Linked DNA regions of Rhodobacter capsulatus SB 1003. The protein of the gene in region 2 interacts with the protein of the main gene of each other region in a pairwise test. Links are inferred from orthologs where the notes say so. Each region holds a gene or a part of one and is shown on either strand. Other genes may lie near its edges.

Evidence for each region. The genes of interacting proteins can lie anywhere in the genome.
Region 1: the proteins of RCAP_RS10715 (region 2) and RCAP_RS16150 interact in binary tests that used the Escherichia coli proteins (3 or more experiments, as listed by UniProt). The link is inferred for Rhodobacter capsulatus SB 1003 from one-to-one orthologs.

The regions. Positions count from the first base shown.
Region 1 is NC_014034.1:3,465,645-3,471,053, forward strand. Bases 2,536-5,409 are described here. They hold RCAP_RS16150 (aminotransferase class V-fold PLP-dependent enzyme), read right to left. Parts: upstream 4,616-5,409; coding sequence 3,455-4,615; downstream 2,536-3,454. Other genes in these bases: nifV (homocitrate synthase), read right to left, coding at 2,536-3,443; RCAP_RS18705 (NifU family protein), read right to left, coding at 4,618-5,025; RCAP_RS16160 (iron-sulfur cluster assembly accessory protein), read right to left, coding at 5,036-5,356. Outside these bases: nif-specific transcriptional activator NifA, read right to left, coding at 1-1,690; nitrogenase stabilizing/protective protein NifW, read right to left, coding at 1,930-2,268; more of nifV, read right to left, coding at 2,298-2,535. UniProt on the Escherichia coli protein: Master enzyme that delivers sulfur to a number of partners involved in Fe-S cluster assembly, tRNA modification or cofactor biosynthesis. Catalyzes the removal of elemental sulfur from cysteine to produce alanine.
Region 2 is NC_014034.1:2,328,237-2,335,488, forward strand. The notes cover bases 4,420-7,252. They hold RCAP_RS10715 (sulfurtransferase TusA family protein), read left to right. Parts: upstream 4,420-5,623; coding sequence 5,624-5,881; downstream 5,882-7,252. Other genes in these bases: RCAP_RS10705 (penicillin-binding protein 1A), read right to left, coding at 4,420-4,662; RCAP_RS10710 (cytochrome c biogenesis CcdA family protein), read right to left, coding at 4,774-5,532; RCAP_RS10720 (Rne/Rng family ribonuclease), read right to left, coding at 5,940-7,252. Outside these bases: RCAP_RS10690 (flagellar motor switch protein FliG), read left to right, coding at 1-61; RCAP_RS10695 (hypothetical protein), read left to right, coding at 163-306; gap (type I glyceraldehyde-3-phosphate dehydrogenase), read left to right, coding at 445-1,446; RCAP_RS18960 (DUF1127 domain-containing protein), read left to right, coding at 1,625-1,789; more of RCAP_RS10705, read right to left, coding at 2,101-4,419. UniProt on the Escherichia coli protein: Sulfur carrier protein involved in sulfur trafficking in the cell. Part of a sulfur-relay system required for 2-thiolation during synthesis of 2-thiouridine of the modified wobble base 5-methylaminomethyl-2-thiouridine (mnm(5)s(2)U) in tRNA.

The DNA of each region.
Region 1 (5,409 bases), 1.1 Mb from region 2 along the record:
GGCGCGGGGTCATGCCCAAAAGCCGCGCCGCCTTCGCCTGCACCCAACCCGCGCTTTCGAGCGCCCGCAGCAGCTCTTCGCGGCTCAGCTGCGCGGTCTTGGTGCGCAGCGGCACCTCCTCGCGCGGCGGCGCTTCGGGCGCGGGCTCGGGCGCAGGGGCGGGTTCGGGCGGCGGCGCGCTCACCCGGACCGTCGGCGTGATCACCCGCCCCACCGCCAGCCCGCCGATCGGCGAGGTGCCGTCCTGCAGCCGGAACAGTTCCGCCGAAAGGCAGGCCCCCTGCCGACAGGCCAGTTCCTCGGCCAGAACGATCGCCCCATCCGAAAGCGCCGCGGCCCGGTTCACGCAGTTTTCCAGCTCGCGCACATTGCCCGGAAACTGGCAGCGGCAGATCTGGTCAAAGGCATCGGCGGCGAATTTGACATTGGTGGCGTTCTGCTTGTTGAACCGGTCCAGGAACAGCTGCGCGAGCGGCTTGATGTCGCTCTTGCGGTTGCGCAAGGGCGGCAGCACGATCGGCACGACGCAGATGCGGAAATAAAGATCGGCGCGGAACTGGCCCCGCGCGACGGCGTCTTCCAGGTCGCGGTTCGTCGCGGCGACGATGCGGGTATCGACCTTGATCGTCTTCGCGCCGCCGACGCGCTCGAACTCGCCCTCCTGCAGCACGCGCAGCAGTTTCGACTGAAAGGCCGGGCTGATCTCGCCGATCTCGTCCAGAAACAGCGTGCCGCCATCGGCCAGTTCGAACCGGCCCTTTTTCAGCGCGGTGGCGCCGGTGAAGGCGCCTTTCTCATGGCCGAAAAGTTCCGATTCCAGAAGGGTTTCCGAAAGCGCGGCGCAGTTGACGCGGATGAACGGGCCTTTCGCGCGGGGGCTTTGGGCGTGCACGGCGCGGGCGAACAATTCCTTGCCGGTGCCGCTTTCGCCGCGCAGCAAAACCGGCATCCGGGTGGAGGCGACGCGCTTGATCTGCGCCACCACCTCGGCGATGGCGGGGCTGGAGCCGACGATGCCATCGAGGCTGACCGGCGCCGCCGGGCCGCGCTGTTCGGTGACGGTCTGCAGCATGCGGCGGGTGTCTTCGAGCGCGCGTTCGCGGTCGCGCGCGATGCGGCGGCGAAAGCGCAGCGCCTGTTCGAGGAGCGAGGCGACCATCGTCAGCACCCGCACATCGGCATCGGAAAAGCCCGACCGGTTGTGGTCATGGCTGCGATAGGCGGCCAGGACGCCGAGGACGAAATGGCTGCGTTCGGGGTCGCGCAGCGGCACGGCGATCAGCGTCTGGCCCGCGTCGCGCAGCCGTTTCGGCACCGCCTCGGCGCCGAATTCGGCGGCCAGATCAAAGCTGACGAAAGGCACGCCGGAGCGAAAGACGATCCGCGCCACGGCATCGGGCAGCACATCCGCGGCGGGGGCCTCGGGGCTGCGCTGAAAGGCCGTCGCGGCGATGACATAGGGGTTCACCCCCGCGCCCTCGCCCGGCTCGGCCAGAAGCGCCAGCACCCCATGGCGCAGATCGAGGAAAGACGACAGCACGTTGAAGATCTGCGGCACCTCCGCCACCGGATCCGGCGCCGCCGCAAAGGTCTTCGCGATCTCGTAAAGCGCATCCAAGGCAAGGCGGTCGGCGATCGACTGCGTCGAGCGACGCCGCGGCGAGGCGGGGCGGGATTGTTGATCGGTCATGCAGTCACCCCCTCACAGGAAGGAATTTCCGCGGCGGATGACCCGGGGCAAGGGACTCGGGCGGCAGCCGCTGCAGTCGGGACTTCTGCACTGACCATAGGGCATGGGCGAAAAAAGGCACGTCTTCCGACGCGTCCGGCAGGCAAGTTCGGTTCATTTTTGCAAGGTCACCGGGTCGATTGCGCAATTATGCGGCGAACCGGCCCCGGGGGCCGGAAAATCTGGCAGATTGCAGGCGGTCAGGATTTGATCACTTTCAGCGTTTCAAGGCCGACGAAGCGGGCTTTGCGTTTCGCGGCCTCGGTTTCGAAGACCTTGAAGACCTTTTCCTTGAGCGGCGTCGAGGCGACGAAATCGGCCTGCGCCCGCAGCAGCGCATCGCGCGCGCGCTCAAAGATCCCGTCTTCGGTCAGGCCGGTCATGTCGGTCTCGCGCAGATAGGCGCCGAAGCGCTTCATGATGTGCAGCCGGGACGAGTTCAGCACCTCGCGGATCGGCTCGACGCCCAGGAAGGCGAAGATTTCCTCGGCCGAGGACAGTTTCGTCAACGCCGCAAGCGTGGGGCTTTCGGGGGTCATCTGGGTCTCCTTCATTCACGTTCGGGCAATCAGGTTCGGGGCGACGGGCGGGCGAGCCGCGCCACCATGCGGCGCAGATCCCCGGCCTCGACGGGGCGTTTCACCCGCACGGCATGGGCGCGCAACAGCGGCTTCAGCCGGTCGAGCACGGCATCGTCGGCGGGCAGGCCCGCCTCCAGCAGGGCGGCGCGCAGACCGGCGCTGCCCGAATGCTTGCCGATCACGATCTGCCGTTCGCGGCCAAAGCGGGCGGGGGCGCAGCGCGGGTCTTCGTAGGTGTCGGCGCGTTTGAGGATCGCATCGACATGGATGCCGGATTCATGCGCAAAGACCATCGCCCCGGTGATCGGCTTTTGTGGCGGCAGCGCCCGGCCCGAGGCCTTGGCGACGACGGCGGAAAGTTCGGGCAGCGCGCAAAGATCAAGCCCGGTGTCGATCCCCCCGGCTTCCAGCGCGGCGCCGACCTCTTCCAGCGCGGCATTGCCCGCGCGTTCGCCCAGCCCGTTCACCGTGACCGACAGATGCGTCGCCCCGGCATGGGCGGCCATGATCGTATTCGCCGTCGCCATGCCGAAATCATTGTGGGCATGCATCTCGATCGGCAGGGAGATCCGCGCCGAAAGCTCGGCCACAAGCCGAAACGCGCCCAGCGGATCCAGCAAGCCAAGCGTGTCGGCGATGCGGAACCGGATGGCGCCCGCGGCGGCGGCGACCTCGGCCAGACGGATCAGGAAGTCGGGATCGGTGCGGCTGGCATCCTCGGCGCCGACCGAGACCTGCAGGCCGCGATCACTGGCGCAAAAGACCAAAGCCGCGGTCTCGCGCAAGATCCAGTCGCGATCGACGCGCAGCTTGCCCTCCAGCTGCGCGGTGGAGGTGGGCACCGCGAAATGCACCCGCTTGACCCCGGTTTTCTGCGCCATGTCCAGATCATGCATCCGCAGCCGACACCAGACGACAGGCGTCGCATGGGCGATTTCGGCGACGACGGCGCGGATTTCGGCGACCTCGGCCCAGCCCATCGCGGCGATGCCGACCTCGATCTCCGCCACGCCCGCCCGGTCCAGCGCCCGGGCGATGGCCTTCTTTTCGGCCAAGGAAAAGGCCACCCCGGCGGTCTGTTCGCCGTCGCGCAGGGTGGTGTCGCAAAGCGCAAGCGTCCGGTCGGGTGTCATCCTCTTTCCCCTCAGGCGGTTACGGGAACGGGGCGCAGCTCGGCCAGGATCTCGGGCAGGATGGCCAGCACGCGGGACAGTTCGGCGGCGGTGGTGTCGGCGGAAAGCGAGAACCGCACGACGCCATGCGCCGCGGTAAAGGGCACGGCCATGGCGCGGGTGACATGGCTGGGTTCCATCGCGCCCGAGGCACAGGCCGAGCCGGTCGAAATGGCGATGCCCGCCCGGGCGAGTTTCGTCAGCACCGCCTCGCTGTCGATGCGGTCAAAGGCGAGGGTGCAGGTATTGGCCAGCCGGTTGGCGGGATCGCCCAGCCGCTGACAGCCGCCCAAGGCCAGGATTCCGGATTCCAGCCAGTCGCGCAGCGTCGCGATGCGCGAAAGATCGGCCGCCATCCGCGCCGCGACGATCTCGGCCGCCAGGCCCATGCCGACCAGCGCGGGTACGTTTTCGGTGCCTGCCCGGCGGCCGCGTTCCTGCTTGCCGCCGCGCAGAAGCGGGCGAAAGGCCACGCCCTTGCGCAGGTACAGCGCCCCTACCCCCTTCGGCCCGTGGAACTTGTGACCCGAAAGCGACAGCATGTCGATTTCGGTATCCGCAAGCGACATCGGCAGCTTGCCCACCGCCTGCACGGCATCGGTGTGAAACAGCGCCCCCGCCGCATGGGCCTCGGCGGCGAGCTGCGGCACCGGAAAGATCGTGCCGGTTTCGTTGTTCGCCCACATGATCGAGGCAACGGCCACCCGGTCCGACAGCGCCGCCCGATAGGCCGCAAGGTCCAGCCGCCCCAGATGATCGACCGGAATGCGATGCACCCGCACGCCCTCGGTCTTTTCCAGATCGGCGGCCAGCATCAGGATGGCCGGATGTTCGACGGCGGAAATGATGATCTCGCGCCGCCCGTCCTGCACCGCCAGCGCCGAGCGGATCGCGGTGGTATTCGCCTCGGTCCCGCCCGAGGTGAAGAGGATCTCCTGTTCCGAGGCGGCGCCGATCAGCGCGGCGACGGCAAGCCTTGCCTTGCGCAGCCCCAGCCCCGCCTGCGCCCCGAAGCCATGGCCCGAGGAGGCATTGCCGAAATGCTCGGTGAAATAGGGCAGCATCGCCGCCACGACCTCGGGGAAAACCCGGGTGGTGGCGTTGTTGTCAAGGTAGATGGCGGGCTGGGTCATGGTCAGTGCCGGATGTCGGGGATGACGCGGAAGGGGCGGCCAAGGACGTCGGTGATGCGCTTTTGCACGCCGTACAGGGTTTGCCCCGCCAGCATGCAGCCCGCACAGGCGCCCGACAGATGCACGATCACCTTGGCGCCCTCGACCCGCACCAGTTCGATATCGCCGCCGTCGCGGCGGAAGGTCGGGCGCATTTCGTCGATCAGGGCGCGGATGCGGGTCACCTCGTCGTCAGCGGCGGCGGCGGCATCCGTCGCCGCTTCGGGGGTGTCCGCCTGCGCGAGCTTGGCGAAGCGGTCGCGCAGCGCGCTGGCATCGGGGGCGGCCTGCCCGGCGGCCCGACGCGCGGCCGCGGCGGCGGCGGGCGGCGGCGCGGGCGATTTCGTGTCGTCGTCTTGCATGTCGCGCATCGCTTTCCCCTCAGCAGAAGGATTTGCCGCAGCCGCAGGCGCTTTTGGCGTTGGGGTTGTCAAAGGTGAACCCGGCGCCTTCCAGGTTGCTGACGAAGTCGATCTTCGTGCCCTCGATATGTTCGCGGGTCAGCGGGTCGATCAGCACGGTGACCTCGCCAAAGGTCAGGCTGGCATCGTCGGGCTGGGCTTCCAGCTCCAGCGCCATGCCGTATTTCAGCCCGGCGCAACCGCCTGCCTGCACCATCAGGCGCAGCCCGGCAACGGGTTGACCGGCGCCCTCGATGGCGGCCTTGATCGCTTCCTGGGCGGGTTGGGTGATCTCGATCATGACGCTCTCCCCTGTGATGCGTTCATCAGGGATGCAGCAAGAAGCGTGCCAAC
Region 2 (7,252 bases):
CGCGATCCGCGACCTCGAGTCAAAGGGCGAGATCTTCCTCGTCGCCGAGGATTCGGAGTAACCCGGCCCGCCCGCGCCCGGTCGGGCTTCACCCCGGCCGCGGCCTCCTCTATCCTGCGCGCGGCGGGGCAGCGGCCCCCGTCCTGACAGCGGGGGCGGCAGATGACCAATACCATCGCGATCCGGCTGGGGCTGGTTCTGGCTCTGGCTTTCCTGGCCGATGCGGTTTTCGCGCAAGGCGCGGGATTTCTGTTCCTGGCCCGCAAGACCTTTCTGCTGATCGACTGGATCGCCTTCTGGCGTTAGCGCTGGCGCGAGCGCGAACGGCGCCGCAAGCGCGGTTTCCCCGGTCGAAATTGTGTCGGAACTGGTTTCTGCTGTTGACCTTTCCTGCATCTTGACCAAGGTAGCGGCGACTTGAGGACCGAGCCAAAGGAGGCTGAGATGGCGGTGAAGGTGGCGATCAACGGATTCGGACGCATCGGGCGCAACGTGCTGCGCGCGATCATCGAATCGGGGCGGACCGATATTGAAGTCGTGGCGATCAACGATCTCGGCCCGGTGGAAACCAACGCCCACCTGCTGCGGTTCGACAGCGTTCACGGCCGTTTCCCGGCCACGGTGACGACCGGCGAAGACTGGATCGACGTCGGCCGCGGCCCGATCAAGGTCACCGCGATCCGCAACCCGGCCGAACTGCCCTGGGGCAATGTCGATGTGGCGATGGAATGCACCGGCATCTTCACCTCCAAGGAAAAATGCGCCGCCCACCTGCAAAACGGCTCGAAACGCGTGCTGATCTCGGCGCCGGGCGACAATGCCGACAAGACCATCGTCTTCGGCGTCAACCACGACACGCTGACGAAAGATGACATCATCGTTTCGAACGCGTCCTGCACCACGAACTGCCTCTCGCCGGTGGCCAAGGTCCTCAACGATGCGATCGGCATCGAAAAGGGCTTCATGACGACGATCCACAGCTACACCGGCGACCAGCCGACGCTCGACACGATGCACAAGGATCTCTACCGCGCCCGCGCCGCCGCGCTGAGCATGATCCCGACCTCGACCGGCGCCGCCAAGGCCGTCGGCCTCGTGCTGCCGGAACTCAAGGGCAAGCTTGACGGCGTCGCCATCCGCGTGCCGACGCCGAATGTCTCGGTCGTCGATCTCGTGTTCGAAGCCAAGCGCGCCACCACCGTCGCCGAGGTGAATGACGCGATCCGCGCCGCCGCCAATGGCCCGCTCAAAGGCGTGCTCGGCTTCACCGACCAGCCGAATGTCTCGTCGGACTTCAACCACGACCCGCATTCCTCGGTCTTCCACATGGATCAGACCAAGGTGATGGACGGCACGATGGTGCGCATCCTGACCTGGTACGACAACGAATGGGGCTTCTCGAACCGCATGTCGGATACCGCCGTGGCGATGGGCAAGCTGATCTGATCGCAAGATCCGGACCGTTTCAGGGGGCAGCCGCAGGGCTGCCCCTTTTGCATGGCGGGGGTGCGGCGCAGACAACCGTTGCAGGTGCCGCATCGCGGCATTGCCGGAACGTCGGTTGCGGGAGATGCCCGAAAAGCGCATCTTCCGGTCAAGAAAACTGACCACCTGGACCTGAAAGATGAAACGCCTCCTCTCCCGCCTGATCGCTTCTGCCGAACGTCACGCCCGCTATCGCCGCACCCGCGACGAGATCGCCCGGCTGAGCCCGCGGCTGAGCCGCGATCTGGGGATTTCGCCGCAAGATGCCGAAGACCTCGCGCATCGCGCGGTCTATGGTCACTGACCTCCCTTCGCATCGTCGCGAAACCTGGGGCCCTGCGGGGCCCCTTTTTCGGCTTGGCCTCCGCCAAGGGCGGCAACGGCGCGCAGAGCGCCGCACGGATCGGCCGATGGCGGAGAGGAATTTCGCCGCGCAGGCGCGGCGACCCGGGCGCGGCCCCGCACCCCCGGCGTATTTGCGCCAAGAAAAAGCCGGGGCGCGCATGCGGGGCCCCGGATCACCGGCGGCCCGGGCGGCTTTCACCTGGGGCCAAAGATCCCGGGGGTCCCGGGGGCCCCCGGCGGGTCGCCGAGGCATCGCCTCGGCGAAATCCCTTAGTAAAGACCGCCCGCGGACAGGGATCCGAAGGTCGCCTTCTTCGGGATCACCCGCTGTTCCCCGGTCGAGGTCGTCACCGCCGTCGTGTCGGTGTCGGTCTCGCCCTGCGCGAACAGCGGCAGGTTCTCGCCCATCGCAAAGCCGCCATCGACGATCTGCCCAAGCGAGCGCATCTCCTGGCCCTCGCGCAGATATTCCGCCTGCACGAAATCGCCGGTGGCGTCATCGGGCAGCTTCTCGCCGGTGAAGCGGTTGTATTTCTGCCAATAGCCCCCCGGCGGCACCTTGAAGGCCGCGCCGCCGTAATCCTTCACCGCTTCCTGCATGAACTCGTTGAACACCGGCACGCAAAGCGTGCCGCCGTAAGCCCCCGGCCCCAACGTGCGCGGCTGGTCATAGCCCATGTAGCACGAGGCCACGATGTTCGAGGTGAAGCCGGTGAACCACACGTCTTTCGCGTCATTCGTCGTCCCGGTCTTGCCCGCCACCGGCACCGGCAGGTTGACCCCGGTCCCGGTGCCGCGCTTCACCGCGCCTTCCATCAGCGAGATCATCTGATAGGCGGTGATCGCATTGATCACCTGTTCCCGGTCCGAGCGCACCCGCGGCCCCAGCCCCGCGGACAGGTCGGGATTGCCGCAATCCGGGCAGGTCGTCGTCGCGTCATGGCGATAGATCGTCCGCCCCCAGCGGTCCTGCACCCGGTCGACCAGCGTCGGCTCCACCCGCTGCCCGCCATTGGCGAACATCGCATAGGCCGAGATCAGCTTGTACATCGTGGTTTCCTGCGAGCCGAGCGAATTGGCCAGGAACTGCCCCATCGGATCATAGACCCCGAAGCGTTCGGCATAGCCCGCCACCACATCCATGCCGACTTCCTGCGCGATCCGCACCGTCATCAGGTTCCGGCTCTGCTCAAGCCCCGTGCGCAACGGCGTCGGCCCGTAATATTTGTTCGAGGCGTTCTTCGGCCGCCACAGGCCCTGCGGCGTGTCCACCTCGATCGGCGCATCGACGACGATCGTTTCCGGGCTGAAGCCGCTGTCGAGCGCCGCCGCATAGACGAAGGGCTTGAAGTTCGAGCCGGGCTGCCGCATCGCCTGCGTCGCGCGGTTGAAGACCGAGGCCTGATAGGAAAAGCCGCCCTGCATCGCCAGCACGCGCCCGGTATGCACGTCCATCGCGACAAAGGCCCCGCCGACCACCGGCACCTGCCGCAGCGACCAGCGCAGGAAACTGCCGTCCTCGTCCTTCGTCACCGCCCGCACCAGCACGACATCGCCGACATCGACCAGATCCGAGGCCCGTTTCGCCCGCGGCCCCAGCTTGCCATCCGCCAGCCGCTTGCGCGCCCAGGTCACGTCATTGGCCGGGATCCAGTGGCCGTCCGCGTCTTCGTCCACCCCCTCGATGCCGATGCGGGCCTCCTTGTCGGTCAGCTCCAGCACCACCGCCACATGCCAGCCTTCAACATCGCGCGGCGCCTTGTCGGTCGGCACCGCGGCCAGCGCCGCGCGCCAGCCCGCCGCGTCGCCCAGCTTGTCGGCGGCAATCCGCACCCCGGTGCCGCGCCAGACGCCCTGACCGCGGTCGTATTTCTCCAAAGCCTCCTGCAGCGCCTTTGCCGCCTGCCGCTGCAGCTTCGGGTCCACCGTCGCCCGGATCGTCAGACCGCCGCCGAAGAATTCATCCTGTCCGAAGCTTTTCGACAGCTGCCGACGGATCTCGTCGGTGAAATAGTCGCGCGGCGGCAGCGCCTGACGGAAGGTCTCGTAATCGCCGCGCTGCACGGACCGCAGCTCGGTCGCCTGTTCGGCCTCCATCTGCGCTTTCGTGATGTGACCGTCCTCGAACAACCGCCGCAGCACGTAGTTGCGCCGCAGCCGCGCCTCTTCGTAGTTGCGCACCGGATGCAGCTCGGCCGGTTTCTTAGGCAGCGCCGCCAGATAGGCGGCCTCGGAAATGGTCAGCGCGGTCAGCGGCTTGTTGAAATAGGTCTGGGCCGCGGCGGCGACGCCATAGGAATTCTGCCCGAGGAAGATCTCGTTCAGATAAAGCTCAAGGATCCGATCCTTGGACAAGGCCTGTTCGACGCGCGAGGCGAGGATCAGCTCCTTGATCTTGCGCTCGGCCGAGCGCGAGCCGTCGAGCAGGAAGTTCTTCATCACCTGCTGCGTGATCGTCGAGGCCCCGCGCATGTCGCGCCCGCCCGATTTCACCGCGGCGTAAAGCGCGGCCACCATGCCCTGCGCGTCATAGCCCTTGTGGATGTAGAAGTTCTGATCCTCGGCCGAGACGAAGGCTTCCTTGACGATGTCGGGAATGTCCTGGATCGGCACGAAAATCCGGCGTTCCTGGGCGAATTCGTCGATCAATCGGCCCTCGCCCGAATAGATCCGGCTGATCGTCTTCGGCGTGTATTGCGCCAGCTGCTCATGGCTCGGCAGGTTGCGCGAATACATGTAGAAGATGCCGCCGATGGTCAGCGCGACAAAGAACAGCGCGGTGACGATCCAGGAGAAGACCCCCCCGAGCGAAGACAGGATGAAGCGGATCAAGGAGCACCCCCAAAGGCCATCTGGCCCGTTGCCGCCCCTATAGCGCGGGGCGCAGATCGGGTCAAAGCAAGTTCCTGTATACCACGAAACGCCCGCGGGAACCCGCCGGGATCAGCCCAGCTCCGCCAGCGCCGGGAAGGTGTCAAGCAGCCAGAACGACAGATCCGAGAGCTGCCCGGTCAGCATCATCAGCCCGATCGTCCAGAGCAGCAGGCCCGAGATCTTCTCGATCCGGCCCATGTTGCGGCGCATGAAGGCCAACGCCCCGCCGAGGCTGGGAAAGAAGGCGGCCACGATCAGGAAGGGCAGGCCCAGCCCGGCGGCATAGGCGGACAAAAGGCCCATGCCGCGGCCGATCGTGCCCTCGGCCATCGCCATCGAGGCGATCGTGCCCAGAACCGGGCCAAGGCAGGGCGTCCAGCCGAAGGCGAAGGCCAGGCCCAGCAGATAGGCGCCAAGCGCCGAGCCGCCCTGATCGCCGGTGTCAAAGCGCATCTCGCGGTCGAGAAAGCCGATTCGATAGACGCCGATGAAATGCGCGCCGAAGATCATCACCACAAGGCCCGAGACCTTGGCGAGAGTGTCCTTCCACGCGCCCAAAGCCTGCCCCAGCGCCGAGGCCCCCAGCCCCATCATCAGGAACACGGTCGACAGGCCAAGCACGAAGAACAGCGCCGCCAGCAGCACCGGCCCGCGCGCGGCGGGGCGGCCCGCGCCCATGTCGCTGACCGTCACCCCGCCCATATAGGCCAGATAGGGCGGCACGATCGGCAGCACGCAGGGGCTGAGAAACGACAGCACTCCGGCCAGAAAGGCGGTGGCGGCGGCGGTCAGGAAGCCCGCGTCGAAGAGAAGGTCAGTCGGCGTCATGCGCCTTTCTAGCAGGGCTGCGGCCCGGCGTCACCGGGGCACGGCTCACATTGCCGTGGACAGGGCCGCGCCCGGGCGTTACGCCCGCCCCATGACGACAGCCCCTGCCCTTTCGCTCGATCTGCGCGGCCTTTTGTGCCCGCTGCCGGTGTTGCGGCTGGCCAAGGCCCTGCGCGGCCTGCCCGAAGGCGCCGTGGTCGAGATGCAGGCGACCGACCGCGCCAGCTGGATCGACGTGCCGCATTTCTGCGCCCAATCCGGCCATTCCCTTGTCGCGGCCCGGGAGGTCGCGGGCGTGCTGATCTACACCGTCGCGCGCGGCCCGGACCGGCCCGATCCCGAAAGCTGAGCGACACAGCAAAACGCCGGGCCAGGGCCCGGCGTTTCGGTTTTCCGGTCTGCGGGGCTCAGCCCAGCGACCACCAGCCGCGTTTCTTCGGCTTCGGATCCTCGGGCGTGCCCGGATCCGTCTCGGCTTCGGGTTCAGACCCAGCCTCGGGTTCGGCCTCGGGTTCGGGCGCAGCCTCGGGGGCCACATCCGCCACCGGCGCGGGCGCAGTTTCGACGACCGGCTCGGGCGCGGCCTCGACACCCGGCGCGGCTTCGACCACCGCCTCGACCGGGGCCGGGGCTTCGGCAGCCTCGGCTTCGGCAACCGGCGCGGGCGCAGCCTCGGCAACGGGGGCTTCCGCTTCCGCTGCGGCCGCAGCCGCCGCCGCGGCGGCCGCCTCGGCTTCCTTCTTCGCCTTCGAGGTCGTGCGGGTCCGGGTCTTCTTCACCGGCGCTTCCGCGCCCTCGACAACCTCGGCCTCCTTCTTCGCCTTGCTGGTGCGCGACCGCGACCGGCTCGCCTTCGGCGCCGGCGCTTCGGGCGCGGCTTCCGCTTCGGCAACCGCCTCGGCCACGGGCGCCGACGCTTCGGCGTCCAGAATCGGCAGGCTCACCTCGGCCAGCTCGGCCGCCGCCGCGGCGCGGGCGGCGTCTTCGGCGGCATCCTCGTCCGAGGCATCGTCGCCCTCGTCCTCGCCGTCGTCCTCGCCCTCATCTCCCTCGTCGCCCTCGGCCGCCAGATCGGTCCCGCCCGGAGCGCCGTTTTTCTTCCGCCGCCGCCGACGCCGTTTCTTCTTCTTCGGCGCGCCTTCGCCGGGTTCGCCCGTCGCGGCCGCAGCCACCGCGGGCGCGGCCTCTTCGACCTCGTCCTCTTCCTCCTCGACGATCTCTTCCTCGTCGATCTCGGCCATCAGCTCGGCGCTGGCATGCACGACGGCGCTATGCACCTCGGGCACGATCCGGGTCGCGGTCTTGAACTTCTCGATGCTGAAATCGGGGCTGACCAGCGTCGGATCAGCCTCGATCCGCACCGCCATGCCATAGCGCGCCTCGATCGAAGCGATATGTTCGCGCTTGGCGTTCATCAGATAGTTGGCGACGGCGACCGGGCATTTCACCAGCACCTCGCGGCTCCGTTTCCGGGTGCCCTCTTCCTCGATCGCGCGCAGAACCTGCAGCGCCAGACTGTCATCGGACCGGATCAGCCCGGTGCCATGGCAATGCGGGCAGGGCTGCGTGGTCGATTCCAGCATCCCCGGACGCAGCCGCTGACGCGACATCTCCATCAGGCCGAAGCCCGAGATCCGCCCCACCTGAATCCGCGCGCGGTCGGTTTTCAGCTTCTCTTTCAGACGCTTCTCGACGGCGGCGTTGTTCTTCCGCTCTTCCA